Regions from separate parts of the Lelliottia sp. CFBP8978 genome, predicted to be linked through region 2. Evidence: predicted binding sites of a transcription regulator. Region 2 holds the regulator's gene; each other region holds the start of a gene.
The links. Region 2 encodes PhoB, which activates phosphate uptake and scavenging genes when phosphate is short. Its sites were predicted from a motif close to CTGTCATAAAACTGNCNNAT; they were not measured.
Positions count from the first base shown of each region.

Region 1: a site for PhoB is predicted at 8,919-8,938, ahead of pitA (inorganic phosphate transporter PitA). Genes of this name have one in related genera too.
Region 3: a site for PhoB is predicted at 5,394-5,413, ahead of kdgR (DNA-binding transcriptional regulator KdgR). Genes of this name have one in related genera too.

Region 1 is NZ_CM188253.1:4,154,983-4,165,559, forward strand. Features, by position in the region: gene acpT (4'-phosphopantetheinyl transferase AcpT) at 1-71, shown strand, start outside; gene SOM82_RS19580 (phenolic acid decarboxylase) at 100-609, opposite strand; gene SOM82_RS19585 (LysR family transcriptional regulator) at 706-1,569, shown strand; gene SOM82_RS19590 (SDR family NAD(P)-dependent oxidoreductase) at 1,621-2,415, shown strand; gene SOM82_RS19595 (NlpC/P60 family protein) at 2,412-2,939, opposite strand; gene SOM82_RS19600 (HAD family hydrolase) at 3,180-3,839, shown strand; gene SOM82_RS19605 (TerC/Alx family metal homeostasis membrane protein) at 3,918-4,943, opposite strand; gene SOM82_RS19610 (DUF3772 domain-containing protein) at 5,071-7,503, opposite strand; gene SOM82_RS19615 (BaiN/RdsA family NAD(P)/FAD-dependent oxidoreductase) at 7,650-8,840, opposite strand; gene pitA (inorganic phosphate transporter PitA) at 9,072-10,571, shown strand.
Region 2 is NZ_CM188253.1:999,529-1,010,105, forward strand. Features, by position in the region: gene rdgC (recombination-associated protein RdgC) at 1-2, opposite strand, end outside; gene mak (fructokinase) at 126-1,031, shown strand; gene sbcC (exonuclease subunit SbcC) at 1,133-4,270, opposite strand; gene sbcD (exonuclease subunit SbcD) at 4,267-5,472, opposite strand; gene phoB (phosphate response regulator transcription factor PhoB) at 5,777-6,466, shown strand; gene phoR (phosphate regulon sensor histidine kinase PhoR) at 6,488-7,783, shown strand; gene brnQ (branched-chain amino acid transporter carrier protein BrnQ) at 8,193-9,512, shown strand; gene proY (proline-specific permease ProY) at 9,590-10,577, shown strand, end outside.
Region 3 is NZ_CM188253.1:2,535,359-2,545,935, reverse strand. Features, by position in the region: gene proQ (RNA chaperone ProQ) at 72-758, shown strand; gene prc (carboxy terminal-processing peptidase) at 778-2,826, shown strand; gene htpX (protease HtpX) at 3,020-3,901, shown strand; gene SOM82_RS12030 (MFS transporter) at 3,953-5,326, opposite strand; gene kdgR (DNA-binding transcriptional regulator KdgR) at 5,505-6,296, shown strand; gene SOM82_RS12020 (YobH family protein) at 6,368-6,607, opposite strand; gene mgrB (PhoP/PhoQ regulatory lipoprotein MgrB) at 6,770-6,913, shown strand; gene SOM82_RS12010 (YebO family protein) at 6,991-7,281, shown strand; gene SOM82_RS12005 (MBL fold metallo-hydrolase) at 7,305-8,294, shown strand; gene SOM82_RS12000 (DUF2627 domain-containing protein) at 8,817-8,933, shown strand; gene cspE (transcription antiterminator/RNA stability regulator CspE) at 8,973-9,182, shown strand; gene ftsI2 (peptidoglycan DD-transpeptidase FtsI2/PBP3(PARA)) at 9,404-10,577, shown strand, end outside.

The DNA of each region.
Region 1 (10,577 bases), 1.3 Mb from region 2:
GCGCACTCAGTCTTGCCGTTTGCACCCCAACGCCGTTTACGCTGCACGCTGACGCCTTAAACATCGTTTAAGGCGCGTCCCTTCGACGAACCTGCAGGGTTACTGCAGGTTTTTAGGGAAATCAGCCGGCAGTTCGCTCGCCGCGCACGCAATCACCTCGTCGTTATCGCGACCGCAATCCCGCACAAAGGTAATGGTCGCAAATTCATCAATCACTTCGGTAGGATACGCCGGACCCGCATCGCGATAAGCATTCATCAGCGGAATATGATCGTTCTGGAAACAAACGGTTTTTTCCGGATTGTTGATAACCCAGCGCGGGAAGAAAATCGTGCCGTGGAAGAGTTTATCGCCCAGATTCACAATCAGGCTGACGTCTGTCCCTGTCGGTTCAGTCCACGAAATTTTATAGGTACTCTCCCCGACGCGCACGATATACGCCTGCTGATCTTTGACCCAACGATTTGCCACAATCCCGCTGTGAATACGGTAATCCAGCGTCGTTTCATTTTTCACATAGATCTCGTAGTTCCAGCCATTATCGTAGGTATAAACCAGATGTTTGCCGACGAAGCCGCTTAAATCATGTTTGTCAAAAGTGTTCATAATGTGTCTCCTTCGTTTTGATGAAGCTATCGTACCCCTTCAAAAAATAGATGAATAACGCTATGTTTTAATCAAATTCATCCACTTTTTAGATATATCATGCACAAAACCACGCTTGAACAATGGACGCTGCTGGAAAAGGTCGTGAGCAGCGGAAGCTTTTCCAGAGCGGCAGAAGAGACCCATCGCAGCCAGTCCTCGGTCAGTTATAACCTGTCGGTGTTGCAGGAGCGGCTCGGCGTGGCACTGCTGGTGCAGGAGGGTCGCCGCGCCGTGCTGACGCCTGAGGGAGAGTGGCTATTGAGCCAGGTCAAACCGCTGCTTAAAGCCTTCTCCTATGTAGAGACGCGTGCCGCAACGCTGAAGAGCGGAATGCGTACGCGCCTCGATCTGGTGGTTGACAGCATCTTTCCGCGACGCCGCCTGTTTGCCATTTTGCGCCAGTTTCAACAACGCTATCCGCAAACGCAGGTTCGCCTGACCGAGGTGCTGGAAAATGCCAGCGATGAGGTTGCCAGCAGCGAAGCCGACGTGATGGTTCTCACCCGCCGCCAGGATATAACCGGGCTGGGGGAGTGGCTGATGAATATTGATTTTGTCGCCGTCGCCCATCGCGATCATCCGCTTTTCGCGCTCGACACGCCGCTGAATGACGAAATGCTGCGCCCCTGGCCACTGATTCAGATCGCCGACAACCATCCCGTCTCACCGTCTGCCAGCGAGGCGTGGACCTTCTCGACCATCGACGCGGCGATTGAGGCCGTGATGTATCAGGTGGGTTACGGCTGGCTGCCGGAGGAACGTATTCACACTCAGCTGGAACAAGGGGTGCTGCGCGTGTTGCCGCTCAGTCACGGAACCCGCCGCGCCACGCCGCTGCACCTGATTGTCAAGCGCACCCTCGCCCCGCTGGACGAACAGGTCGACACGCTGTTGAGCCTCTTTAGCCAACCGCCGGAGTAGGCAACTGCTACGCTTTAAGGTCTGAACTTTCATCACCATAAGGAGCAGACCATGAAAATCGATCTTACGGGGAAAGTCGCGCTGGTGACCGCTTCAACCGGTGGCATTGGATTCGCGATTGCGCGTGGGCTGGCGGAAAGCGGCGCAGAAGTCATTATTAATAGCCGCAGTACCGAGTCGGTCAATAAAGGCATACAACAGCTCCAGCAGGTGGTCCCGGGCGTTGAGGTTCGCGCCGCGATTGCCGATTTGAGCTCGCCTGAAGGGGTTGAGTCGGTGCTGAAAGTGGCAGCGAACGTCGATATTCTGGTGAACAACGCCGGGATTTACGGCCCCGAAGATTTTTACTCCACTGACGACGAGACCTGGAACAACTACTGGCAGACCAACGTGATGTCGGGCGTACGTTTGTCTCGCGCACTGCTGCCGGGCATGGTGCAAAAGGGCTGGGGTCGGGTGGTGTTTATCTCTTCAGAATCGGCCTGCAATATTCCCGCCGATATGATTCATTACGGTGTGACCAAAACGGCGCAGCTTTCGCTCGCGCGGGGCCTGGCAAAATTCGTCGCCGGCAGCGGCGTCACCGTAAACAGCGTGTTGCCTGGCCCGACAATGTCGGATGGGTTTGCCGCGATGATGCAGGACGAGATGGATAAAACCGGAAAATCGCTGGAAACCCTGGCGAAAGAGTTTGTCATGGCCAACCGGCCCGCCTCGATTATCCAGCGGGCCGCCACGGTGGAAGAAGTGGCTAATATGGTGGTCTATGTCTGCTCGCTCCAGGCATCCGCCACCTCCGGCGCGGCGCTGCGCGTCGACGGTGGCGTGGTGGACGATATTATTTAGGCCGCTTCACCCGTCACTCGGCGGGCGGTGATGAAGCGCGAATGCCAGTAATTATTCGCCAGCGTCGATACCGTCACGCCCTGGCTCGTTGAGGCATGAATAAACTGGTGATTGCCAATATAAACCCCCACGTGGCGGCGGTGCGGACCGGTCTGGAAGAAAATCAGATCTCCGGCCTTGAGACGATATTCTGCAACCTGAATCCCGCGGTGGATCTGCTCACCGGTGGTACGCGGTAAGGAAAGCTGCGCCGCGTCGCTAAACAGATGTTGCATCAGCGCAGAGCAATCCACCCCACGATGGGTTGTTCCGCCCCAGACATAATTTGTCCCTTTCCATTTCTGGTATTGCGTCAGAATACGTCCACGCAGCGGGCCGGTATCCTTTTGCTCAAGTGCCGCTTTCGCGGGCGAAACGGAGAGCTGATGACCCTGCGATAACATAGACGCAGGCAGCTGGAAACTGAATGCAGAAAACGAGGTAAAACTGATAAAGAGGAGTGAAATAAGAGATCTAAAAGTCATAACAATTCTAAGCAGTGAGTGAATTTTTCCTTACGGGTGAGGGGGCAATGTTCCCTCTAATCAACTTCTGATGTGGCGATAATATAGACAGCTCACTTTTCATCCAATCATTGCTGTGTCCAAATTGGAACACCCCAGCCGGGTCGCAACTTTGTGAAAAAAATGTGCGTGTTTGCAGGACTGTGAAGCTAAAGCAGGTAAACTAATCAGCAGAATGTGTATTTCAGCTAAGACCTGTTTATGACCAATATGATTGCCGATGAGGCAGTGGCGAAATCCCACGTCCTCTCCGTTTTTGATTTTGACGGAACGTTAACGCTTCACGACAGCTTTATTCCCTTCCTGCGATTTGCTTTTGGGAAACGTTATTTTGCCGGACGCCTGGTGCGCATGGCGCTGCCTACCATCCACTGCGTACGCCGCAAACTGACGCGCGATGAACTCAAAGAAGTGCTAATCAGAACCTTTCTGACCGGGGTGGATGAACGCTGGCTGCGTCAGCAGGCCGAGCTGTTTTGCGAGAAATACTGGAGCAAGCTGATGCGCCCGGCAGGCGTGCTGGCGGTGGCCGCAGAAGTGAATTCCGGTGCAGAAGTCACGATCTGTTCCGCGTCACCGGCGCTGGTGTTGCAGCCCTGGGCCGATAAGCTCGGCATTAAGCTGATCGGCACGCAGCTGGAAGTGGTTGATGGCAAACTCACCGGGCGTATTACCGGTCATAACTGCCGCTGTGGGCAGAAGGTGGCGAGACTCGAGCGCGTCTATGGCAATCTGAACGATTACCATCTGCGCGCCTGGGGCGACACACGAGGCGATCACGAGCTGTTAGCAGCCGCGCAAGATCCGCACTGGCGGCATTTCCATCCGCCCAGAGCGCGGCGCAATTCGCCGATTAAATAAATGCAAAACGGCAACCCCAGGGTTGCCGTTTTTGGTCATTTCACCCTTTCCCACACGGGGAAAGTCGGGGTGACGGCATCAGGCCGTACGCTTGCCCGGGAAAATGACGCTCGCAATAATCCCCAGTGCCAGAACGCCCAGCACCACAAACAGACTCGCGGTTGCTGAAATGCTGAAACCGTGATGCCAGAAGTGGTCGGTGGCATTCAGCCCCAGCTTAAAGGCCACGAAGAACAGCAGCAGCACCACCGATTTCTCCAGATGGACCAGATACTGTTTCAGCGCCTCAAGCACAAAGTAGAGGGTTCGAAGGCCGAGGATCGCAAACATCATCGCACTGTAGATAATCAGCGGTTCGCGGCTGACGGCGATAATCGCGGGTACGGAGTCAAAGGCGAACATCACGTCCGACAGCTCAACCACCGCCACACACAGCAATAGCGGCGTAGCATAGCGTTTGGCTTTTTTTACGCGCCCCACCATCACATCCTGGTTTTCTGGCTTTTCCAGCTCTGCATCCACCTCTTTCTGAGTGAGGATAAACGCATTGCTGCTGATCTTCGGCCAGACAGGATAAAAGCGTTTCACCAGACGATAAGCCAGATGATGGGAATAATCTTCAACCTCATCGCTCTCATCGCGACGCTTAAGCATCATCAGAGCCGTCCAGCCCACCACCAGCGCGAAGATCACTTCAACATAAGGTCCAAGGCTTAACAGGCTGGTGCCGATCGCCACAAAAATGCCGCGGAAGACAATCGCCCCCAGCACGCCCCAGTAGAGCACGCGGTGACGATATTTATCCGGCACGCCAAACCAGGCGAAAATCGCCATCATCACGAACAGGTTATCGACCGAGAGTACCTCTTCCAGCGCATAGCCCGTGAGGAACAGGCTGGCCATCTCCGCGCCGTGATGAACGTACAGGAACCCGGCAAACGCCATCGCCATCATCACCCAGAAAATAGACCACATCGCCGCGCTTTTTAGCGACACAGGTTTGTCGTGACGATGCATGAAGAGGTCGACAAACATCGCCCCTACCGCCATCACCACAAATACAACAACGGTTTCCGTCGGGAAACCGAGATGAGCAGATGCCATTACACAACCCTTTTTAAGAACAAAAAACACACCATGCAGAATCGAAAAAACGAACAAAGTTAAAAGTGGGCTTTTCAGCCCCAAAGAAGTTTATCACCGTCAGGTTGTGACGGGATAAACGATATTATCACTGGCCTTTCGCCTCATCCTCTACCGTGATTTTGTGCGGTTGTTCCAGCACCATGGTTTGAGTCTGGCTCAGACTAATGCCCGCAGCGCGAAGCATTTTGAGGATTTCATACAGCAGGTCGCTGCGCGTTCCGCTGACCATACGCGGGCTATTCACATACCCGGTGACGCTCAGCACAATCCCGTTCGGGCCCAGCTCTTTAAAGCTGACCGACGGCGCAGGGGCTTCCAGAATAGATTCATGCAGAGAATAGGCTTCCAGAAGCAGATTACGCACCTGTTCCGGGTCGATATCCAGCGGGAACGTCAGCGCGATAGTCGCCACCCCCTGTGCATTCCCCATCGTCGCGTTACGCACATTCTGCGAAATTAACTGCGAGTTGGGCACGATCACCGTCGATTTATCGCTAAGCTGAATTTCCGTCGCGCGCACATTGATACGGCGGATATCGCCCTCAACGCCGCTAATACTCACCAAATCGCCGACTTTTACCGGGCGCTCGGTCAGCAGGATCAGGCCGGAGATAAAGTTTTTAACGATCTCCTGCAGGCCAAAACCGATCCCCACTGACAGGGCACTGACGATCCACGCCAGTCTGTTCCACTCAATACCCAGCATCGACAGGGTTAACATGATGAGGAGCACGTAGCCCACGTTGGTGAACAGCGTCACCAACGAGGCGCGAAGGCCCCTGTCCATCATCGTTTTCGGCAGGAATTCATTATCCAGCCAGCGGCGTGAAGAACGTAAAACATACCAACCGATCACCAGGCACAGCACGGCATTAACCGCATGAGCCGGGATGATGTTCATGCTCTCCAGCCCTTTACCGCCCCAGATATCGGCGATTTTACCCACCAGTTCGAGCGGAGTCGTGGTGCCAAACGTGCCGTTGAGCAGCGCCACGGCCGCCATCAGCAGCAGGCTGGTTTTGCCGAGCGCAGAGAATAGAGTGGAGGCCAGAGATAAATGGCGTTCATTCACGCTCAGCGTGCTTTGCAAAATTTTGCCGCTTTGCGTGGTGGGTGAGAACACGGCTTCGCACAGATCCACCACAAAGTGGATAAGCAGATAAAGACAGCTGACGACCAGCCCAATCCACAGCAGCTCGAAGGTGACAAAACGCGCCAGCGGAATATAGCCAATCAGCAGGGCAAGCAGAATGACGAACGCCGTCAGGCTGATAATTAAATGGATAAGGCCCGCCATCGTCGAGCGAGCCTCGGTTTGCTCGCCTTCAGCACGCATTTTACGGCGCATGCGATTGACGCGAACAGGCGCAATCAGGCAATTAATAGCCACCAGCAAAGCCGACAGTCCGTTACCGAAAAGCGTGACGGCAATGCTCGCCCCGACCAGTGAGTTTAGCTGCTCGATAATGCCAAAAATAAAAATGAACGCCGCAAGGAGAATCGGGAACGAAGCGAGCGTTTTCGCCAGCGGATCGGCTATGCCCGGTAAACGCCAGGAAGGATGGCTATTCGACAGCAGCGCAATACCCAGTCCGGCAATCACCGCCGAGAAATAGGTGAGCTCCACCAGCTGTTCAGCAAACTCCGTCACTAGCTGGGTCGCATCCGGCAAACGCGTAAAGGTATAGCACAGCAACTGCATACTGATACCCAGCGTCAACGTGGTACTCAGCGTGGTGAAGCAGGCCAGGAAACTGCGGCGAAAACGCCCCTGAGGGAGCCAGCGTGGCAGTATCCAGTTCATTGGTTTATCCAGCGCTTTACGCCCAAACAGACCAATAACCAGCGCAAGCAGGAGATAGAATCCGGAGCCGATGTACCAGTCCTCTTCCCATGCCTGATCCCAGGCCTTACCAATCTGCGCGCCGAAATTATCAAAACGCTGCGAATCTTCTTCGCTCGGGGAGATCAGCGGTGACCAGAATTTCTCACCCAAAATACTGCCGGTATTCAGGGCTATCTGCGTCTTAAGCGCATCACGACGCAAGCCATAGATTTGGGTCGACAGATTTTGAGCATTAACGGCAATGGCTTTGATCTGTTCGATCTGCGTAGTCAGCAAATTTTTGCTGTTATTGAGCTGCTTACGCTGATTTATCACCTGCGCCGTTTCAGTCACCGTGCCAGGAGCGGGAGCCGGGCCTAAAACGTCAAGCTGGGCCTGAATCTGCGTCAATTGGGGTGCGAGGAGCACCGCCAGTTTATTGGCATCCTCGGCGAGTTTGAGAGCATCGTCATTCAGCGCGGTGAATTTTTTGTCCGTTTTCACGGACGAAACCTGCTGCTTGAGCGCGTCCAGGCGTTTTTGCAGCGCGGGCAAGGCCGTGCTGACGTTAACCTTTACGGGCTGTTCCGCAGCGGTTTGCGAGGGGCTGTCGTCCGCCTGAGAGAGAAAAGGCGTCATCATCAGACATGACAACAATGCCAGTAGCAGTGGCATTCTTAACATTTTTTGCATAGTAAGGTGATATCCGGGAATTCGAAAATTGACGATGCACAACAGATCGCTAAGGATACCTGTTAATCGCAGGAAGAATAGCGGGATTATCCCTATAAAGCAGGGCAACAGCCCGATATGCCTCCGGGCTGTTTTCTCGAATTAGCTTACTCTGTCAGCGCCTGCGCGCAAGCCCAGGCGCTCGCCCAGGCCCACTGGAAATTATACCCGCCCAGCCAACCGGTGACGTCCATCACTTCGCCAATAAAATAGAGCCCAGGCACGTTGCGCGCCTCCATGGTACGGGACGAGAGTTCGTCGGTATCCACGCCGCCCAGCGTCACTTCCGCCGTGCGATAGCCTTCGGTGCCGTTCGGCTGTACGCGCCAGTTTGTCAGCGTCTCAACCAACGCCTGCTGATCGCGCACGTTGAGCTGTTTCAGCGTCACATCCGGGATTTGCCCGAGCAGTTGCAGACACTCAATCAGGCGCTTCGGCAACTGCATCGCCAGCGTGTTTTTCAGGCTTTGATTCGGATGTGCCGCGCGCTGTTCATCCAGGAAACTCGCCAGATCGCAATCGGGTAGCAGATTGACGGTCACAAACTCGCCTGGCTGCCAGTAGCTGGAGATTTGTAATACCGCCGGACCAGACAGGCCGCGATGGGTAAAAAGCAGGTTTTCGCGGAAAACGGTGCCGTCTTCCGCGGTAATGGTAGACGCCACCGAGATGCCGGAAAGCGTCTGAAGTTGCTCCAGCAGCGGTTTGTGCAGAGTGAACGGCACCAGTCCTGCGCGGGTTGGCAGTACCTTGAGGCCAAACTGTTCGGCAATCTTATAGCCAAAAGGCGTCGCGCCCAGCCCTGGCATCGACAGGCCACCGCTGGCAATCACCAGCTTGTCTGCGCTCACCGTGTCACCGTTCAGTTCAAGCGTATAGCCGCTCTCATCACGGGCAACATTCAGCACTTCGGTGCGCAGACGCATTATCACGCCGCCTTTTTCGCACTCCGCCACCAGCATATCGACAATCTGCTGCGCGGACTCATCGCAAAAGAGCTGACCCAGCGTTTTTTCGTGCCAGGCAATTCCGTGTTTATTCACCAGATCGAGAAAATCCCACTGGGTATAACGCGCCAGGGCAGATTTGCAAAAATGCCGGTTTTGGCTCAAATAGGCCGCGGGTTCGACATACATGTTAGTAAAGTTGCAGCGACCCCCGCCAGACATCAGGATCTTGCGTCCAGGCTTCTTGCCATTATCCAGCAACAGCACGCGACGACCCGCCTGTCCGGCCATTGCCGCACAGAACATTCCCGCCGCACCGGCGCCAATAATTACGGCATCAAACCTTTCCACGTCATAAATCCTCTTGTTTAACCGGCGCGAATTGTAAAGTTTCCTATGTGGTCACACCAGCGTAAAAATCCCATATAGCTGTCATTTATTTGAAATATAAAATATATTTCTTTACCAGACGCCGACAAAGCAGAGGTTATATCAAAAAAAAGCTATATTTCACTTTGCCCGTTGCGCATTTGTCCTGGATAATGCGCCGCGTTCATGTCCTCCAAAATGGCGTAACGTCCTATGCTACATTTGTTTGCTGGTCTGGATTTACATACCGGGCTTTTACTATTGCTTGCTCTGGCATTTGTACTGTTTTACGAAGCTATCAATGGCTTCCACGACACTGCGAACGCAGTAGCAACGGTTATCTACACTCGCGCAATGCGATCGCAAGTTGCGGTTGTTATGGCGGCGGTATTTAACTTCTTTGGTGTTCTCCTCGGCGGTCTAAGCGTAGCCTACGCCATCGTGCATATGCTACCGACGGATCTCCTTCTGAACGTCAGTTCAGGCCATGGCCTCGCTATGGTGTTTTCAATGCTGCTCGCCGCGATTATCTGGAACCTCGGTACCTGGTATTTCGGTCTGCCTGCATCCAGTTCTCATACACTGATCGGCGCGATTATTGGCATCGGGTTAACCAACGCCCTGATGACCGGTACGTCTGTGGTTGATGCGCTGAACATTCCAAAAGTTATCGGGATTTTCGGTTCCTTAATTATCTCTCCTATTGTGGGTCTGGTCGTTGCGGGTGGATTGATTTTCATCCTGCGCCGTTACTGGAGCGGAACCAAAAAACGCGCCCGTATTCACCTGACGCCGGCAGAGCGTGAAAAGAAAGACGGCAAGAAAAAGCCGCCATTCTGGACCCGTATTGCGCTGATCATTTCCGCTATCGGCGTCGCCTTCTCTCACGGCGCGAACGACGGTCAGAAAGGTATTGGCCTGGTCATGCTGGTATTGATTGGTGTGGCGCCAGCTGGCTTCGTGGTCAACATGAATGCATCTGGCTACGAAATTACCCGTACCCGCGATGCCGTCAATAACGTGGAAGTTTACTTCCAGCAGCACCCTGAGCTTCTGAAGAAAGCGACGGGCGTTGACCAGTTGATTCCGTCTCCGGAAGCTGGCGCGGCCACTGCGCCAGGCGAGTTCCACTGCCACCCGGCAAATGCGATTAACGCGCTGGAACGCGCTAAAGGCATGCTGGGCGATATCGAAAGCTACGAGAAACTCAGTGTCGAACAGCGCGGTCAGCTGCGTCGTATCATGCTTTGCATCTCTGATGTGACCGATAAAGTCGCGAAGCTGCCAGAAGTGAGTTCCGACGACCAGCGTCTGCTGAAGAAACTGAAGGGCGATATGCTCAATACCATTGAGTACGCGCCAATCTGGATCATCATGGCCGTTGCACTGGCGTTAGGTATCGGTACGATGATTGGCTGGCGCCGCGTGGCGACAACCATCGGTGAGAAGATCGGTAAGAAAGGCATGACGTATGCGCAAGGTATGTCCGCGCAGATGACAGCCGCCGTCTCTATCGGTCTGGCAAGCTACACCGGGATGCCGGTGTCCACCACTCACGTACTCTCCTCGTCCGTAGCGGGTACCATGATTGTTGATGGCGGCGGTCTGCAGCGTAAAACCGTCACCAACATTCTCATGGCCTGGGTCTTTACGCTCCCGGCGTCGATTCTGCTTTCAGGTGGTCTGTACTGGATTTCACTGAAGCTGATTTAATTAGCG
Region 2 (10,577 bases):
ATGATAATTTCCACGGCCTTGTCGTTAAATCAGCGGGCATAATAACGAATTGTCGCCATGCTTGCATTGCTAATCGGGTAGCCGACTTCTACTCTGTTGATAATCAAAATAATGAGGAGAATCCTGTGCGTATTGGTATTGATTTGGGCGGCACTAAAACGGAAGTCATTGCGCTAAGTGAACAGGGCGAGCAGTTGTTTCGCCATCGCCTGCCGACACCACGTGACGACTACTCACAAACCATTGAAACCATCGCGCGGCTGGTCGAAATGGCGGAAAAAGCCACAGGGCAGACCGGTTCGGTTGGGATGGGGATCCCCGGCTCGATTTCGCCGTATACCGGGGTGGTAAAAAATGCCAACTCCACATGGCTCAACGGTCAGCCGTTTGATAAAGATCTGAGCGCGCGACTCAACCGCGAAGTCCGTCTGGCAAATGACGCCAACTGTCTTGCGGTCTCCGAAGCGATTGACGGCGCGGCGGCCGGTGCGCAGACCGTGTTCGCTGTCATTATCGGCACCGGATGCGGGGCGGGCGTGGCTTTTAACGGTCGGGCACATATTGGCGGCAACGGGACGGCGGGCGAGTGGGGGCACAACCCGCTGCCGTGGATGGATGAAGATGAACTGCACTATCGCGCTGAAGTGCCGTGTTATTGCGGCAAACAGGGGTGTATCGAGACGTTTATCTCCGGGACCGGATTTGCCACCGACTATCGTCGTTTGAGTGGGCAGCCGCTCAAGGGCAATGAGATTATGCGTCTGGTGGAAGCGCAGGATGCAGTAGCCGAGCTGGCGCTGAGCCGTTACGAAATGCGGCTGGCGAAATCACTGGCGCATGTGGTGAATATTCTCGACCCGGACGTGATCGTGCTGGGGGGAGGAATGAGCAATGTGGACCGGATCTACACCACCGTGCCACAGCTGATGAAACAGTGGGTCTTTGGCGGCGAATGTGAAACGCCGATCCGCAAGGCCGTTCACGGTGATTCCAGCGGCGTGCGCGGAGCGGCGTGGCTGTGGCCGGAATAAAAGCAAAGTGGCAACGCATGTTGCCGTATTTAGGATTTATTCCCTCTCCCTGTGGGAGAGGGCCAGAGTGAGGGCACCAGACCGCGCAAATCTTAATACACTCACTCCACGGCAAACTCCCTGTCCAGCTTGCTATACCCCAGCCCGTTTATTTTTTTCACTTTGATCTGGACCGGAATGCGCTCTTTCATGGCTTCCACGTGGCTGATCACCCCGATGGTTTTCCCGGTGGCATTCAGCGCATCCAGGGCGTCCAGCGCCGTATCCAGCGTTTCGCTGTCCAGCGTGCCAAACCCTTCGTCGAGGAACAGAGAATCAATCCGCGTTTTATGGCTCACAAGATCGGAAAGCGCCAGCGCCAGCGCGAGACTCACCAGGAAGCTTTCGCCGCCGGACAGAGTGCGCGTATCACGCACTGCGTCCGCTTGCCACGTATCAACCACCTCCAGCTCCAGCGCGTCGCTGGCCTTGCGCTGCAGCAGATAGCGGCCATGCAGGCGATTGAGCTGCTGGTTTGCGAGCCACACCAGATTGTCCAGCGTCAGGCCCTGGGCAAATTTACGGAATCGGTCGCCCGTGCTGGAGCCGATCAGTGAATTCAGATAACCCCAGTCATCTGCCAGTCGCGTTGCCGCCTCAATTTGCTGCATTAAACCCTGCTGATGCAAACGGTTGTCGTTGTCCTGCTTGAGCTGCTGGCGGATCTCACCCTGACGGGTAGTGTTTTCACGCAGTCGCTCTGCCAGGCGCTGTAACTGCTCCTGCAACGTTTGCAGCGGCTGATCGTCGGGTAATCCCTCCGGTCGACGTTCTCCCTGTTCGCGCAGATGCTGCTCCGCCTGAACGGCGAGGGCAGACGATTGCTGGAGCTGTTGTTCCAGCGTGCGTTTAAGCTGTTCCAGCTTGCGCGCGGTTTCATCATCCAGCAGCGCTGCGAGAAAGTCCGCTTCACTGGCAAAGCTGCTCGCCTTCAGAGCGGTGGCGAACTGGGTTTGTAGCTGCGTGAGTCTTTCACTGTCGCTTTTTTCCTGTTGTTGCAGGGTGGCGAGCTGGCTTTGCAGCGAAATACACGCGTTGTGAATATCGCGCCAGTCGGCGGGAACAGGCTCGTCAGCGGTATCGTCAGTCGACGGCGGAAGGGTATCCAGCAGCGGCGTCAGGGCGTTGACTTGCTCCTGAACAGCCGCAAGCTGTTTCTGTCTGGACTGCCAGTCATTTGACTCGGACTCACGCTGTGTAAGCCAGGTGGACTCTTCTCCCTCCGCGGGGGGCGTCAGTGTCATTTCAGCCAACGTATGCACTAATAGCTGATGTTGTGACGCCATTTGCTGCTGAATCTGTTGCGCCTGCTGCTCCACATCGGCGAGCTGACTCTGTAACGTCAGGCGCTGGCTCAGCTGATAAAGCTGGCGCTCATATTGCTCCTGCTCGTTCAGCCAGGACGTAATATCTTCCTGAATGTTCAGGCTGATGGTTAACGAGGCGCATACCTCCTGCCACTCTGCCGTGAGCGCTTGCTCTTCCTGAACGAGCGTCTGCGCCTCTGCGGCTTCACGCTGGCGTTGCTCAACCAGCGCCTGAAGTTGTCCGCGCAGCAGCAAACCCTCTTCTTCGAGCTGTTTCACCTCTTTGTGTAACGCGTCGCGGCGGCGCTGGTTGGCGGATAACTCCAGCGCCTGATACTGTTCAACGGCAGGATGCTCGGTCGAACCGCACAGCGGACAAGGCTTTCCTGCCTCCAGGTCTGCGCGATAAGCCTCCAGTTTCTTTATCTGTTCTTCCTGTACGCACAGAGTGTTGAGATCGAGATAGTGCTGATTTTTCTCTTTGTACTGTTGGCGACGGGCAGCGAGCGTTTGTTCGAGGCTGGCCTGCGTAACCTGGCTTTTTTGCTGCGCATCGTGAGTGTGTGCAAGGCGTTTTTGCAGCGGCTGATAGCGGGCATGCAGCGTTGCCAGGCGCTGGAGCATCGGGCGCAACTGTACCTGACGTTCCATCTCCGCCGACGCTTCTTCAGCGGATAAGGTCAGCGTGCTCACCGGCAGCGCGGCCTGTTTTTGCTGGAGTTCAGTCAGACGTTTAACCAGCGTCGCGGACTGTATTTTATCGCGCTGCTGCTGGGAAAACAGTGCGCGCCAGCCAGCGATATGCTGACTCCAGAGCCCAAACCGGCTGTGTTCTTCCAGCCAGACCGCCAGCTGTTTATGCTGCGTTTGTAACTGCCCGAGGTGGCGTACCGCGCCGTTGCGGATCCGCGTTCGCTGCGCCTTGCGGTCCTGTAAGCGAGTGTTTACTTCAGCTATCTGGTGTTGAGTGCGGGTGAGCGTTGCCGCGTGTTCCTGTTGTCGGTCCCACAGCGGCCTCAGCGCGAGTGCAGGTTGCGCCCGCTGCCATTTTTCCAGCTCTGATTGTGCATCCACCTGCGCCTGCAAGGCTTGCTGATGAGCGGCCTGCGCGCGCTGTTGCTCGCGGGTCAGCTCCTCGTGGCGTACCAGCCACTGGTGCTGGGCCTGCCGATGTTGCTGCTCCGCCAGATCTCTTTTTTCTTCGTCAGTAAGTGCCTGCAAACTTTGCTGCAACTGCTGTTGCTGCTCTTCACCCAGCAAGACGACGCCTGCGGCCTGCGCCTCGCGCATCTCAAGCTCACTGCGCGCGGCTTTATGTTTCTCAAACACCATGGCGGAAATTTGGCCGTAGATCTCTGTACCGGTCAGCTCTTCCAGCAGCTCGGCGCGTTCTTTGGGTTTGGCGTTTAAAAACGCCGCAAATTGTCCCTGAGAAAGTAGCATGGAACGGGTAAAGCGGCCGTAATCCAGCCCGGTCAGCGCGGCGGTCTGCTCAAGTTTGTCGGTCACCTTGTCGGCGAGAATCTTGCCATCTTCGCAGCGAGCTAGTTCCACACGGGGCGCCTGTAGATTTCCGTCTGGCTGATTCCGCGCGCGATTCTGGCTCCAGAATGCGCGATAAGCGATGCCTTTTACTTCGAATTCCACTTCCGCCAGACACTCGGCGGTGTCGCGCGTCATTAAGTCATTTTGGGCCTGCGAGACTTTCTCCAGCCGCGGCGTCTCGTGATAAAGCGCCAGGCAAATCGCATCGAGCAGAGTGGTTTTCCCCGCGCCAGTAGCCCCTGTAATGGCAAAGAGTCCATTGCTGGCGAACGGTTCAGCGGTAAAGTCGATTTTCCATTCACCCTTCAGGGAGTTGAGGTTTTTGAGACGCAAGCTGAGAATTTTCATGCGTTTTCTTCCTCGTGAGTGAGCGCGTGCAACGTATCGGTAAACAGTTCGTTGAGTCGGGTACGTTGAGCGTCGTCGATCTCCTCTTGCGCCAGCCGGCGTTCAAACACCTCTTCGACTTTCAGCTCGCTCAGGGTTTCTCGTTGTGCGCTGAGAAGAATTTTCTCGCGCTGTTCCCGGCTGCGGCGTACCAGCAATACTTCCACCGGCAGATCTTCCGTCAGCGCCTGAATCTTGCGCTGCATATCGTGGAGATAGCCATCGGTCGTGATTTCGATATCCAGCCAGACAGGAGGCGTTTGTTGCACATCACGCCACTGTTCAAGCTGCTGTGAGAGGCTCGCCAGATCCCCTTTTAATACCGCCAGAGGCTGGGTGACGGGCACGTTCAGCGTCTCTACTGCGCTGAGTTTGCCGTCGGTAAAACTCACCAGATGGACGCTTTTTGCCTTTCCGGTCTCATCAAAGCTTAAGGAGATCGGTGAGCCGCAGTAGCGAATGTGTTCGCAGCCGCCAATGATTTGCGCGCGGTGAATATGGCCGAGGGCGATGTAGTCGGCAGGCGGGAAATTTTGCGCCGGAAAAGCATCCAGCGTACCAATATAGATATCGCGCACGGCGTCACTTTTGCTGGCGCCTACGGTGGTCAGATGGCCGGTAGCGATGACTGGCAGAGCGGCGTCACCGCGCAGGGCGCAGGCATCCGTGTACTGTTGGTGATAATAGTCGGTGATGGCCTGCAGCAGGACCTGCTGCTTTTCGCCGCCTGACAGGCCAGCCTGGCTCTGGACGATATCGCGCGGGCGCAGGAACGGGATGGGGCATAGCACCGCCCCCGGCGTGCCATCGCGTTTTTTGAGGATTTGCGGTGCATGTCCGGCATTTGCCACTACAGTGGTATTCAGAAAGGCAAGAATGTCGCGGGACTCATTGAGCGTGGCAACCGAGTCATGGTTGCCCGCGACGATCACCAGATGGCAGCCGGTTTGCTGTAAATTGACCACGAAGCGGTTATAGAGTTCTCGCGCATAACTCGGCGGCGATCCGGTATCGAAAATATCTCCGGCAACGATAATCGTATCCACCTGCTGAGACTGCGCCGTTTCCAGCAGCCAGTTCAGAAACGCTTCGTGTTCGGCAGCGCGACTTTTACTGTAAAAGTTTTGACCCAGATGCCAGTCCGAGGTGTGGAGTATGCGCATAACAGTTCCATGGCAAAAAAAGATGGAGTGGATTATACACTTCATCCATCACGCTGCCTCTGCGTTGGCTGCTTCTGTTCATTCGAGTCTCAGGCTCAGACCGGCAATCACTACCCCGGGACTTGCCGCTTTGAGACAAGTTGAATGATTTTGGACGTATGGACGTGGAGAGGCAGAAATTAACTGCTGTAATAAAACAACAGTTTGCCATTGATGGTGGTAATGTTTTTCATAAATCTGTCATAAATCTGACGCATAATGACGCCGCATTACCCACTCATACCTTAATCAGACAGGGCAAAGTATGGCGAGACGTATTCTGGTCGTAGAAGATGAAGCTCCGATTCGCGAAATGGTGTGCTTCGTGCTGGAACAAAATGGTTTCCAGCCGGTTGAAGCCGAAGATTATGACAGCGCGGTGAATCAACTGAACGAACCCTGGCCCGATTTGATTTTGCTGGACTGGATGTTGCCAGGCGGATCCGGACTGCAATTTATCAAGCACATTAAGCGTGAGGCGATGACCCGCGATATCCCGGTTGTCATGTTGACCGCCCGTGGTGAAGAAGAGGATCGCGTTCGCGGTCTGGAAACGGGGGCAGATGATTACATCACCAAGCCTTTCTCACCGAAAGAACTGGTGGCGCGTATTAAAGCCGTCATGCGCCGTATTTCACCGATGGCGGTGGAAGAGGTGATCGAAATGCAGGGCCTGAGCCTTGACCCGACGTCACATCGCGTGATGACGGGCGAAAATCCTCTCGATATGGGACCGACCGAATTTAAACTGTTGCACTTCTTTATGACTCACCCGGAACGCGTGTACAGCCGCGAGCAGCTGCTGAATAACGTCTGGGGAACCAACGTCTATGTCGAAGACCGGACGGTAGATGTGCATATTCGCCGCTTGCGCAAAGCGCTGGAACACAGCGGCCACGATCGCATGGTGCAAACGGTTCGCGGCACGGGTTATCGTTTTTCGACCCGTTTCTGAACAATGACAGGAGTGTGACGCGTGCTGGAACGTCTGTCATGGAAAAGGCTCGTTTTTGAACTGATTTTAAGCTGTATCCCGGCCTTCATTTTGGGGGCTGTTTTTGGTTATCTGCCGTGGTTTTTACTGGCGGCAGTGACCGGGCTACTGATCTGGCATTTCTGGAATTTACTGCGTCTTTCCTGGTGGCTGTGGGTTGATCGCAGTATGACACCGCCGCCCGGAAGCGGCAGCTGGGAGCCGTTGCTGTACGGCTTGCATCAGATGCAGATGCGTAATAAAAAGCGCCGTCGTGAGCTTGGAAGCCTGATTAAACGCTTTCGTAGCGGGGCGGAATCACTGCCGGATGCGGTGATTCTGACCACCGAAGAAGGGACCATTTTCTGGTGTAATGGACTGGCACAACAGCTGCTTGGGCTTCGCTGGCCGGACGACAACGGGCAAAATATCCTTAACCTTCTGCGTTACCCTGAATTCACGCATTATTTGAAAAAGCGTGACTTTACTCGCCCCCATAATCTGATACTGAACAATAGCCGTCATCTTGAGATCCGCGTCATGCCTTACAGCGATAAGCAGTGGCTGATGGTGGCGCGGGACGTTACCCAAATGCACCAGCTTGAAGGGGCAAGACGGAACTTCTTTGCCAATGTCAGCCATGAGTTGCGTACCCCGCTGACCGTGCTTCAGGGGTATCTGGAGATGATGCAGGAGCAGACGCTGGAAGGCGCGCCGCGTGATAAAGCGTTGCATACCATGCGCGAGCAGACCCATCGCATGGAAGGGCTGGTGAAGCAGTTGCTTACCCTGTCGAAAATTGAGGCCGCGCCGACGCTGGCCCTGAATGAAACCATTGACGTGCCGATGATGCTACGGGTCGTTGAGCGTGAAGCTCAGACGTTGAGCCATAAAAAGCATGAATTCACGTTCGAGGTGGACAATGGCCTGAAAGTGCTTGGCAGCGAAGATGAACTGCGCAGCGCGATCTCAAACCTGGTCTACAACGCCGTTAACCATACGCCGGAAGGGACGCACATCGTGGTGCGCTGGCAGGCCGTTCCGACGGGAGCGGAATTTAGCGTCGAGGATAACGGGCCGGGCATTGGCCCTGAACACATTCCTCGTCTGACAGAACGATTTTATCGCGTAGATAAAGCCCGTTCACGCCAGACGGGCGGTAGCGGTCTGGGGCTGGCGATTGTGAAGCATGCCGTTCATCATCACGAAAGTCGTCTCGATATTCAAAGTACGCCGGGTCAGGGCACGCGTTTCAGTTTTGTTATCCCGCAACGATTAATTGCCAAAAAAAGTCTCTGATAGCGACGGTGTCAGTTTAACTTTCCACAGGCCAGCCTTTGCTGGCCTGTTTGCTTTGCAGTCAAGCGAAACGCGGGTGAATTTTATACGGTTGTTGCTTTTTTGTTCGCATGATTAGCCATGAGTTTTTCTTATACTTAGAGGATTGTTCTGGTCTGAATTTTCATGCTGGCATATTGTTCTGGTTTTAAGATCCCTCCTTGCCTTTAAACGTTATAAGCGTTTAAATTGCGCCCCATATACTGTCATACCGACTGTATTTGCGTGGTAAATCGAAAAACTATTCTTCGCCACGCCAGGACGGGAGCATATCCCGCTGAAATTGAGTCAATTTTCCGCTGTATCGTCCCATTTGGGATGGCGAAAATCTCAACGTTTTCAACACCACATCCACAGGCAGTAAGGTTCTATGACCCATCACTTAAAATCGCGTGACATCATCGCGCTGGGCTTTATGACTTTTGCGCTGTTCGTCGGCGCAGGTAACATCATTTTTCCTCCAATGGTTGGCTTGCAGGCAGGTGAACATGTCTGGACTGCTGCGATTGGCTTCCTGATTACGGCTGTGGGGCTACCGGTGCTGACCGTGGTGGCACTGGCAAAAGTCGGCGGCGGTGTCGACAGCCTGAGCACCCCCATTGGCAAAGTGGCAGGTGTGCTGCTGGCTACCGTCTGTTATCTGGCGGTCGGGCCTCTGTTTGCGACCCCGCGTACGGCTACCGTTTCCTTTGAAGTCGGGATTGCGCCACTGACCGGCGACGGCGCGCTGCCGCTGCTGATCTACAGCATCGTTTACTTCGCGCTGGTGATTCTGGTTTCTCTCTATCCGGGCAAACTGCTGGATACGGTGGGTAATTTCCTGGCGCCGATGAAAATTGTTGCGCTGATCGCCCTTGCCATTGCGGCCATCATCTGGCCTGCCGGTCCGATTAGCAATGCGATGGATGCCTATAAAAATGCGGCGTTCTCCAACGGCTTCGTGAACGGCTATCTGACCATGGATACCTTAGGCGCGATGGTGTTTGGTATCGTGATTGTGAATGCTGCGCGCTCGCGTGGCGTGACGGAAGCTCGTCTGCTGACCCGTTATACCATCTGGGCTGGCCTGATGGCGGGCGTGGGTCTGACGTTGCTTTACCTGGCGCTGTTCCGTCTGGGTTCCGATAGCGCAACGCTGGTTGACCAGAATGCCAACGGTGCTGCCATTCTGCATGCTTACGTCCAGCACACCTTTGGCGGCGCGGGCAGCTTCCTGCTGGCGGTGCTGATTTTCCTGGCGTGCCTGGTGACGGCGGTTGGCCTGACCTGTGCCTGCGCAGAGTTCTTCGCTCAGTACGTTCCGCTCTCCTATCGCACGCTGGTGTTTATCCTCGGCGGCTTCTCTATGGCGGTATCGAACCTGGGGCTGAGCCACCTGATTCAGTTCTCTATTCCGGTTCTGACAGCCATTTATCCGCCGTGTATTGTGCTGGTGGTGCTGAGCTTCACCCGTCCGTGGTGGAATAATTCCTCACGAATTATCGCTCCGACCATGTTTATCAGCCTGCTTTTTGGTATCCTTGACGGGATTAAAGCATCGGCATTTGGTGAAATGCTGCCAGCCTGGACGCAGCGTCTGCCGCTGTCAGAACAGGGTCTGGCCTGGTTGATGCCAACCGTTGTTGCAATGGTTCTGGCGATTATCTGGGACCGGGCAGCAGGGCGTCAGGTCGCATCAAACGCGCATTAATCAAATACAAATTGTTTAACCACGGGGCTTAAGGCCCCGTGGTTTTTTGTTTTTTTGAGTTAAATGGCAAGACTTAAATGGAAAGCACTAACAAACTAAAACGTGGACTCAGCACCCGCCATATTCGTTTTATGGCCCTGGGTTCGGCAATCGGGACCGGTCTTTTTTATGGCTCGGCAGATGCCATTAAAATGGCGGGGCCAAGCGTCCTGCTGGCCTACATTATTGGCGGCGTTGCGGCCTACATCATCATGCGCGCGCTGGGCGAAATGTCGGTACACAATCCGTCAGCCAGCTCTTTCTCGCGCTATGCGCAGGAAAACTTAGGTCCGCTGGCGGGGTACATTACCGGCTGGACGTACTGCTTCGAAATCCTGATCGTAGCCATCGCCGACGTAACCGCGTTTGGCATCTATATGGGCGTCTGGTTCCCTCTCGTACCGCACTGGATTTGGGTGCTGAGCGTGGTGCTGATCATTTGTGCCGTCAACCTGATGAGCGTGAGAGTCTTTGGTGAGCTGGAGTTCTGGTTCTCCTTCTTCAAAGTGGCGACGATCATCATCATGATTGTGGCGGGCTTTGGCATCATTATCTGGGGAATTGGCAACGGCGGTCAGCCGACCGGCATCCATAATCTGTGGAGCAACGGCGGGTTCTTCAGCAACGGCTGGCTCGGCATGGTGATGTCGCTGCAAATGGTGATGTTTGCCTACGGCGGTATTGAGATTATCGGTATCACCGCAGGTGAAGCGAAAGACCCTGAGAAGTCCATTCCGCGCGCGATTAACTCTGTACCGCTGCGCATTCTGGTCTTCTATGTCGGCACGCTGTTTGTGATTATGTCGATCTATCCATGGAATCAGGTCGGGACGAACGGTAGCCCATTCGTGCTCACCTTTCAGCATTTGGGCATTGCCTTTGCTGCCAGCATTCTGAACTTTGTGGTTCTGACAGCCTCTTTATCCGCCATTAACAGCGACGTATTTGGCGTGGGGCGTATGCTGCACGGTATGGCAGAGCAGGGCAGCGCGCCGAAAGTGTTCGCCAAAACGTCTCGTCGCGGCA
Region 3 (10,577 bases), 1.5 Mb from region 2:
ATGGCGTCATTATAATGACGCCTGTTCATGCCTGCGCTTGTTGGCAACGTCCGTTGTAATCAGGAAATTTCATGGAAAATCAACCTAAGTTGAATAGTAGTAAAGAAGTTATCGCCTTTCTGGCAGAGCGTTTCCCACAGTGTTTCAGCGCTGAAGGCGAAGCTCGCCCCCTGAAAATTGGTATTTTTCAGGATCTGGTAGCGCGCGTTGAGGGTGAGATGAATCTCAGCAAAACTCAGCTGCGCTCCGCATTACGTCTTTATACTTCAAGCTGGCGTTACCTTTACGGTATCAAGCTGGGCGCTACCCGTGTCGATCTCGACGGCAATCCTTGCGGTGAGCTGGACGAGCAACACGTTGAGCATGCGCGTAAGCAGCTTGAAGAAGCCAAAGCACGCGTTCAGGCACAGCGTGCTGAACAGCAGGCGAAAAAACGCGAAGCAGCAGCGGCAAATGGTCAGGAAGACGCGCCTCGTCGCGAGCGTAAACCGCGTCCTGCTCCACGTCGCAGCGAAACGAGCGAGCGTAAGCCGCGTGCTGATAAGCCAGCCGCTAAAGCCCAGCGCGCGCCTCGTGAAGAGCCGCGTCTCACTCCGGTTTCTGACATCAACGCGCTGAGCGTCGGTCAGGCTCTGAAGGTGAAAGCGGGTAACAATGCGATGGACGCCACCGTACTCGAAATCACCAAAGATGGCGTTCGTGTGCAGCTGACTTCTGGCATGTCAATGATTGTACGCGCAGAACACCTGGTGTTCTGAAACGGAGGCCAAGCCTGGCATGAACACTCTTTTTAGGATCACCGCGCTGGCTGGCCTGTTTGTTATAACAGGCCATGCTTTCGCTGTGGACGATATTACGCGTGCTGATCAAATTCCGGTATTAAAGGAAGAGACTCAGCATGCAACGGTGAGTGAGCGCGTAACCTCGCGCTTCACCCGTTCTCATTATCGTCAGTTCGATCTCGATCAGGCCTTTTCGGCCAAAATTTTCGATCGTTATCTGAACCTGCTGGATTACAGTCATAACGTATTGCTTGCGAGCGACATCGAGCAGTTCGCAAAGCGTAAAACCGATGTGGGCGATGAGCTGCGCAGCGGTAAACTGGATCTGTTCTACGATCTGTACAATCTTTCGCAGAAACGTCGTTTTGAGCGCTATCAATACGCGCTGAAAGTGCTGGAACGTCCTATGGACTTCACCGGCAATGACAACTTTAATCTGGATCGCAGCAAAGCCCCCTGGCCGAAAGACGAAGCCGAGCTGAATGCGCTGTGGGACGGCAAAGTAAAATTCGATGAGCTGAGCCTCAAACTCACCGGTAAAGATGAGAAAGAGATCCGCGAAACGCTGACCCGACGTTATAAATCGGCGATTCGTCGTTTGGCTCAGACCAACAGCGAAGACGTGTTCTCACTCGCCATGACGGCGTTTGCCCACGAAATCGACCCGCATACCAACTACCTTTCCCCGCGTAACACCGAGCAGTTCAATACTGAAATGAGTCTCTCTCTGGAAGGTATTGGTGCAGTGTTGCAAATGGATGAAGACTATACGGTCATCAATTCCATGGTGGCAGGCGGTCCGGCATCAAAAAGCAAAGCTATCAGCGTGGGCGATCGTATCGTCGGTGTTGGCCAGACAGGCCAAAACATGGTGGATGTGATTGGCTGGCGTCTGGATGACGTCGTTGCGCAAATCAAAGGCCCGAAAGGTAGCAAGGTTCGTCTTGAAATCTTGCCGGCTGGCAAAGGCACGAAAACCCGTATCGTCACTCTGACTCGCGAGCGTATCCGTCTTGAGGATCGCGCGGTGAAAATGTCAGTGAAGACCGTTGGCAAAGAAAAAGTCGGCGTGCTGGACATCCCTGGCTTCTATGTCGGTCTGACCGACGATGTGAAAGTGCAGCTGCAGAAGCTTGAAAAGCAGAATGTTAGCAGTGTGATCATCGATCTGCGTACCAACGGTGGCGGAGCACTGACGGAAGCGGTTTCGCTGTCTGGTCTGTTTATTCCGTCTGGCCCGGTCGTTCAGGTTCGTGATAACAACGGCAAAGTGCGCGAAGATGCCGATACCGACGGTGTGGTCTACTACAAAGGCCCGCTGGTGGTACTGGTGGATCGCTTCAGTGCTTCGGCATCTGAAATCTTTGCTGCTGCGATGCAGGACTATGGTCGCGCGCTGATCGTGGGCGAACCCACTTTCGGTAAAGGAACAGTACAGCAATATCGTTCTCTGAACCGCATTTACGACCAGATGCTGCGTCCTGAATGGCCTGCGCTGGGATCGGTTCAGTACACCATTCAGAAGTTCTACCGCGTGAATGGTGGCAGTACGCAACGTAAAGGCGTGACACCGGACATCATGATGCCGACCGGTACCGAAGAGACCGAAACGGGTGAGAAGTTTGAAGATAACGCGTTGCCGTGGGATAGCATCAATGCTGCCACCTTCGTGAAATCTGGCGACATGACCCAGTTCGGTCCGGAACTGCTGAAAGCACATAATGAACGTATCGCCAAAGATCCAGAGTTCCAGTACATCATGAAGGACATTGCTCGTTTCAATGCCCTGAAAGAAAAACGGAACATCGCTTCGTTAAACTTTGCTCAGCGTGAGAAAGAGAACGAGGAAGATGACGCAACGCGTCTGGCACGGATCAACGATCGTCTCAAACGTGAAGGCAAGCCGATGCTGAAAAAACTGGAAGATTTGCCGAAGGATTATCAGGAGCCCGATCCGTATCTGGACGAGACGGTACATATCGCGCTTGACCTGGCAAAGCAGGAAAAAAATAAACCCGCTTTACAGCCCACTCCGGCGAAATAACTCCTCAACAGGCACAAGAAATTGTGCCTGTTTTTTTAAGTTCTGCATCCTCCCGTCAGTAAGCCCACAAGCAATGTAAAGTTGTGTCTTTCTGGTGACTTACACATCTCGAATCCTTGAAAATAGCCAGAATACCCATACGATGTGGGTAATCGCATAGTGCGTTTTGTTAAACAGAGGTTAAAAGAAAATTATGATGCGAATCGCGCTCTTCCTGGTCACCAACCTGGCAGTGATGGTGGTATTCGGGCTCGTGCTAAGCCTGACAGGGATCCAATCGAGCAGCGTTCAAGGCCTGCTGATTATGGCGCTGCTGTTTGGTTTTGGCGGGTCATTCGTCTCTCTGCTGATGTCAAAATGGATGGCCCTGAAGTCGGTAGGTGGTGAAGTTATCGAACAGCCACGAAATGATATGGAACAGTGGCTGATGAACACTGTGGCGCAACAGTCGCGTCAGGCGGGTATCGCCATGCCTCAGGTCGCGATTTATCATGCCCCTGATATTAACGCCTTTGCCACAGGTGCGCGCCGCGATGCGTCGCTGGTTGCGGTGAGTACGGGTCTGCTGCAAAACATGAGCCGTGATGAAGCGGAAGCCGTCATCGCCCATGAAATCAGCCATATCGCTAACGGTGACATGGTGACCATGACCCTGATTCAGGGGGTGGTGAACACCTTTGTGATCTTTATTTCGCGTATTCTGGCGCAGATTGCCGCAGGATTTATGGGCGGAAACCGCGATGAAGGCGAAGAGAGTAACGGCAACCCATTGATCTATTTTGCTGTCGCGACGGTACTCGAACTGGTGTTTGGTATTCTGGCGAGCATTATTACCATGTGGTTCTCTCGTCACCGTGAATTCCATGCGGACGCGGGTTCTGCAAAACTGGTGGGTCGTGAAAAAATGATTGCCGCTTTGCAGCGTCTCAAAACCAGTTATGAGCCGCAGGAAGCGACCAGCATGATGGCATTTTGTATCAACGGGAAATCAAAATCATTGAGCGAACTGTTTATGACTCACCCGCCGCTGGATAAACGTATCGAAGCGCTGCGTAGTGGGGAATATATTAAGTAACGAGCAGTACGAAGAAAAGCCGGGTTGAGCATCGCTGCCACCCGGCTTTTTTTATGCCTGCGAACGAGGCTGCGTGACGCGTAATCCACTGATAATGGCAGCGAGGGTGGCGAGCGATCCGGCTGTGAATAGCGCCAGATGGGTGCCATTTTGTCCGGCAAGGTTGAACATCAGGGCAACCAGTGCTGCACCGGAGCTTTGCCCCAACAGACGCGCTGTCCCCAGCATACCGCTCGCACCACCGCTGCGATGGCGCGGCGCTGCGGTAATAATCGTGTGATTATTGGGTGACTGGAACAGGCCAAAACCGGCCCCGCAGAGCACCATTCGCCAGATAATATCTATATCTGTCGGCGAGGAAGGCAGCAGCGCCAGCGCAAATAAACCCGTCGCCATCACCACCAGTCCGAGCGCACCCAGCAATCCCGCGTGTACTCGTTCGATAAGGTAGCCCGCCAGCGGTGCCATGACCATCGTCGCCAGTGGCCAGGGCGTCAGCAGAAGGCCGGTTTCGACTTCGGTGCGCCCAATCACCGTTTGCAAGAAGAAGGGCAGCGAAACCATCGCCAGCATCTGGGCGCAAAATGAGCAAATCGAGGTGCCGATAGAGAGTGAAAAGAGTGGGATCCGCAGCAGATCTACCGGCAGCAGCGGCACTGGCAAAGTCAGCTGTCGGCGGACAAAGAAGAAACCAATAACCAGCATAGCGACAATTTCTGCGGCAATCAGTGACAGTGATTGTCCCTGGGCGAAGCCGCTCAGCGCGGTGATCAGCAGGCCGAACGTCAGCGCGTTCATCACTGCGCTGGGCAGATCAAAACGCGGCATGGTGTTCTTCGCGCCGTTTGCCGGAAGAAAGCGTAGCGCAAAAAGCAGGGCGACAATGCCCAGCGGTACGTTTATCAGAAACAGCCATTGCCAGGATGCGACGGAAAGAATAGCGGCCGCAATGGTCGGGCCTGCGGCCGAGGAGACTGCAACGATGAACGAGTTGATCCCCATTCCTCGCCCGAGCTGGCGCTGCGGATAAATCAATCGTATCAGCGCCGTGTTGACACTCATCAGCGCGGCGCCGCCAAACCCCTGGGCGATACGTGCGATTGTCAGCGTATGCAGAGAGTCAGAAAGAGCGCAAAAAAGAGAGGTCAGGGTAAAGACAACGAGTCCACACTGGTAAACTCGACGGTAGCCGAACATATCGCCGAGAAATGAGAATGAGAGGAGAGAGACCACAATGGCAATCTGATACGCGTTTACCACCCAAATCGAGCTGGCAGGGGAGGCGTGCAGATCGCTTGCGATGGTGGGCAGAGCAACGTTTGCAATCGCACCATCCAGTACCGCCATCGAAATACCAATAATGATGGTCGCAATCGCGCCGTACCGCTGAGGTAACGGCAAGCCGTCAGAGGGATTTTTTTCCATGGGAAATGAAACACTCAGAGTGATATTATTATCAGATTGATTATTTTAGCATTGTTATATCGGTTTTATGTCGCAGATTTGTAACGAAGTAAACGCAGATTGATTGCAGCATGACGCCCACGAATTTATAATAAAAACCGGTTCTGATTTTTATAAAACACTCGCAATGAGGTGATAAATGGCAATCGCAGATTTGGATAAGCAGCCAGATTCTGTTTCTTCCGTGCTGAAGGTGTTTGGCATCTTACAGGCGCTTGGTGAAGAGCGCGAAATTGGTATTACAGAGTTGTCGCAGCGTGTGATGATGTCGAAAAGCACCGTTTATCGCTTTCTGCAAACCATGAAGTCCCTGGGCTATGTCGCACAGGAAGGCGAGTCTGAGAAGTATTCTCTCACGCTGAAGCTGTTCGAGCTTGGCGCGCGTGCGCTGCAAAATGTTGATCTTATCCGCAGTGCGGATATCCAGATGCGCGAGCTTTCTCGTTTGACGAAAGAGACCGTCCATCTGGGGGCGCTGGATGAGGACAGCATTGTCTACATCCACAAGATCGACTCCATGTACAATTTGCGCATGTATTCGCGCATTGGTCGCCGCAACCCGCTCTACAGCACCGCAATCGGTAAAGTTCTGCTGGCATGGCGCGATCGCGAGGAAGTAAAAGAGATCCTCGAAGGCGTTGAATATAAGCGCAGTACCGAACGTACTATTACCAGCACCGATGAATTATTGACCGTACTGGATAAAGTCCGTGAACAGGGTTACGGCGAAGATAATCAGGAGCAGGAAGAAGGGTTGCGCTGCATCGGTGTCCCGGTGTTTGACCGTTTTGGTGTGGTCATTGCGGGCCTGAGTATTTCGTTCCCAACGCTGCGTTTCTCGGAAGAACATCTGCATGAGTATGTTGAGATGCTGCATACCGCCGCGCGCAAAATATCAGAACAGATGGGCTATAATGAGTACCCGTTCTAAGCGTTAATGCTTTGAACGAAAAACGCCGCATTCTGTGCGGCGTTTTTCGTTCTGCGATAATCATTTTCTGATTATCCGTTGTCCACGATCATCTGGCTTTTGCGCAGCAGCGGGCAGTTAGATAGTCCTATAAAACCGCTGTCAGTGTGCAAATATTGCGCTGTGCTGGTCCCGCTGGCAGTAAGATATTTACACTGAATGCCCAGTCCAGCCGCATTCTCTTTGCTTCCCACAAGCACGCCGTATCCCGACAAAAGTAATCCTGTCCACACAAGGGCCAGAGCAATAATTATTCTGATGAATAATCGCATCATTGCCTCAATTTTTATTGCTAATAATGTCATTCATCGTAATAGTTTTACCTGCTGAAACAAGTGCATGATTCCGAAAAAAATCTGATGAATGTACAGTTAGCCCTTGTTTAAGGTAACCGTGATAACCTGGAGATATCGGGTCATGAGACGGAGTGTGGAGTGAAAAAAATTCGCTGGGTAATTCTGATTGCTGTGCTGATCGCATGTGTCGTTCTCTGGACGCAGACGATCAACGTTCTGTGCGATCAGGATGTACAATTTTTTAGCGGCATTTGTGCAATAAATCAGTTTATCCCCTGGTAATGATGATCCATTTCTCTAACAGATGATTACCTTCAACGGCGTCAGTGGTAAAATGGCGTTTTCATTGAGGTGGTAAAATGGGTGAGTTAATGAATACGGGGTTATTGAACATAGCCTCACTGGCGATTTCCGTTATCGTGATGGTGATTGGTCTGGTTTTATGGTTCTTTGTGAACCGCGCCAGTTCCCGCACGGATGAGCAAATCGAGCTGCTGGAAGCGTTGCTTGATCAGCAGAAACGCCAGAATGCGTTGCTTCGCCGCCTGTGCGAAGCTAACGAACCAGAAGAGAAAATCGCCCCAAAAGCGCCTGAGCAAGAGGTGAAAGAAGAAGACGATGATTTTATTCGTCTGGTGGCTGAACGCTGATTCGCTAAAAAGGGGAGGTGGCTGTGGTCTGGAAGAATCCCTGGTATGACCCCTCCCTGCAGCACCATACGCCAAACGGATTTCGCAATACCCATTCTGTGGGCCATCAGCCGGGTGACGTGGAGCGCTGGCGTAAAGAGCGCAAGGCAGCGGGATTGCCCAAACCGCCTGTGCTGGGTTATGAAAACTTCATTCGTCAATGGTGGCAACCGGTTGAACTGAATGAATTATCTGAAGATGGAGTGTGGTGGCTCGGACATGCGAGTGTACTGCTCCGGTTGAACGGCCGCTATCTCCTCACCGATCCTGTTTTTTCCCGGCGTGCTTCACCGCTCTCCTTTGCGGGGCCGGAGCGCAAAACGCCGCCGCCCATCTCCGTCGATCGCCTTCCGATCATTGATGCTGTAGTCATTTCTCATAACCACTACGATCATCTTGACGATGCGACTGTTCGCCGTCTCCTGCGCCGCTTTCCGGATCTGACTATTTTTGCCCCTTTAGGCCTGGGGGACTGGTTTCGTCGTCGCGGTGCAATCAATATCGTTGAACTCGACTGGTGGCAACGTTTTGTTTTTAATGGTCTTTCGCTAACCGCCGTTCCAGCCCAGCACTGGAGTATGCGCACATTCTGGAATCGCAACCGTTCGCTGTGGTGCGGTTGGGTGATTGAAGGTACAAACCGGCGTTTTTGGTTCAGTGGCGATACCGGATATTCACCTGAGCTGGTAACCATTCCTGAACGACTCGGCAAGATTGATGCAGCGACGTTACCCGTCGGAGCGTATGCACCACGATGGTTCATGTCTGCCCACCATATGGATCCGCAATCTGCCGTTGCGCTCTGGCAGCAAATGGGGATGCCCCTCGCTTTTCCCATTCACTGGGGTGTCTTTGAGCTGGCCGACGAAGCCCTAGATGAACCCGTCACAGAGTTAAAGCAGGCACTCAATGATGTCGCCCCAATTACGGATAAGTTCAGGATATTGAAAATTGGTCAATATTTATCCCTTTGAACATGTGTCGCTCCGTTGGTATATATTCTGTATTTTCCCTCAGCCATTTGTTTTATTTTTATCGAAACGTTTTGATTGCTTTCTTTTGAAGCAGAGTCATACAAATTTCATTATTTTGGTGCATAACAGCAAATGGACACAGTCGACTTAATAGGTTCGGCGTAGGTGACAATAAGTATTGTTATTTCATTATGATGCTCTGGCCGTTACGTTCATTTCAGCATAACTTTTCGCAAATTGTTCTAACTCATGCATTGCAATAATTGAACAACTGGACATTTTTAGGGCAGTTTGAACGCCGGTAAGAGGCAAAAAAAGTCTTAGATAACAGCGTCTATGCCCGTCGGGAGGCAAGAACGTCCGTCTTAGCGGTTCTCTTATCCAGATAAGATATTTGTGCAGATTGTAGCAAGGTGACATCAGAGTTTGTGCGGCGGATCCAGGGGCGTTTAAAAATGGCTTGCCATAATTTTCGTTGTATGTAATAACACGGTTTGGGTCAAACGAGGTACAGTTCTGTTTATGTGTGGCATTTTCAGTAAAGAAGTCCTGAGTAAACACGTTGTCGTTGAATACCGCTTCTCTGCCGAACCTTATATTAGTGCCTCAAGCAGTAATGTCTCAGTTTTATCTATGTAATGCCTGCGGGCTAAGAAAATACTCTAAGGAATTTTGCAAATGGCAAAGATTAAAGGTCAAGTTAAGTGGTTCAACGAGTCTAAAGGTTTTGGTTTCATTACTCCTGCTGATGGCAGCAAAGACGTGTTCGTACACTTCTCTGCAATCCAGGGTAACGGCTTCAAAACTCTGGCTGAAGGCCAGAACGTTGAGTTCGAAATTCAGGACGGCCAGAAAGGTCCGGCTGCTGTTAACGTAACCGCTATCTGATCGGATCCCTGCTGATTCAGAGGCGCCACGGCGCTTCACACTCAGACATAAAGCCTCGCGTGAAGCGGGGCTTTTTTCATTCATTATTTTTCAGAATGTAACTTCCTGAGTTTCTGTTAGCAGTTTGTTGCAAAGCTGCGAGGTTAGAAGCATTGTTTTCTCACTCTTCAGGCTCTTTTTCCCGTTAAATCAGGGCGTTGTTTATCAGCCCTGGAGTTCGGGTGAAAAAGAAATCACTAAGTCCCGCCGGTAATTTTACCCCGGCACGCTTTGCACTGCTTTGTCTCGCTATTTTGCTCAGTCTTGCCTTCCTGTTAGGTCGCGTCGCCTGGCTACAAATTATTAAACCTGACAACCTGGTAAAACAGGAAGACATGCGCTCACTACGCGAGGTGGCGATTGATGCCCCGCGCGGCATGATTACCGACCGCGAGGGGCGGCCGTTAGCGGTCAGTGTCCCCGTCAGAGCGGTGTGGGCCGATCCTAAAACCGTGCTGGCGAAAGGCGGCGTGGGTTTTGATGCGCGCTGGCAGGCCCTGGCTAACGCCTTGCATATGTCTGTCGGAACGCTGGCAACTCGTATCAATCATAATCCTCAGGGCCGGTTTATCTATCTGGCTCGTCAGGTCGATCCTTCTCAGGCGCAGTGGATAGACCAACTCAATTTACCGGGGATTAACCTGCGCGATGAGTCTCGCCGTTTCTATCCGGCCGGACACGTAGCGGCTAATCTTATCGGCTTTACCAATATTGATGGGCAGGGGATCGAAGGGGTCGAAAAGAGCTTTAATTCTCAGCTGAGCGGAAAAGCAGGCGTCAGGCGGGTGAGGGAGGACCGCTATGGTCATGTTATTGAGAATCTGACGGAAGTCCCGCCAGTACCTGCGCACAACATCCAGCTCAGTATTGATGAGCGGCTGCAGACCATTACCGAAGATGCATTAGATAACGCTGTGGCCTGGAACAAAGCAGAGTCGGGTGCGGCGGTATTGATTAATGTCCAGACCGGAGAAATCCTCTCCATGGCGAGTTATCCGGACTTTAATCCTAATAATCGTGAAGGGGCGACGATTAATGATTTTCGCAATCGCGCCATTAGCGATACCTTCGAACCGGGTTCAACGGTTAAACCACTGGTCCTGATGACGGCGTTGCAGCAGGGAATTGTCCAGCCAGACAGCGTTATTGATACCCATCCTTATACGCTGGATGGCCATCGGATCCGGGATGTCGGCTACTATCCCGAACTCTCTCTGACAGGCATTTTACAAAAATCGAGTGATACGGGCGTCTCACGTCTGTCACTGGCGATGCCTGTCCAGCATCTGCTGGATACCTACCGAGGCTTTGGTTTTGGCACATCCACGGGGCTGGGGCTGACCGGAGAGAGTAGCG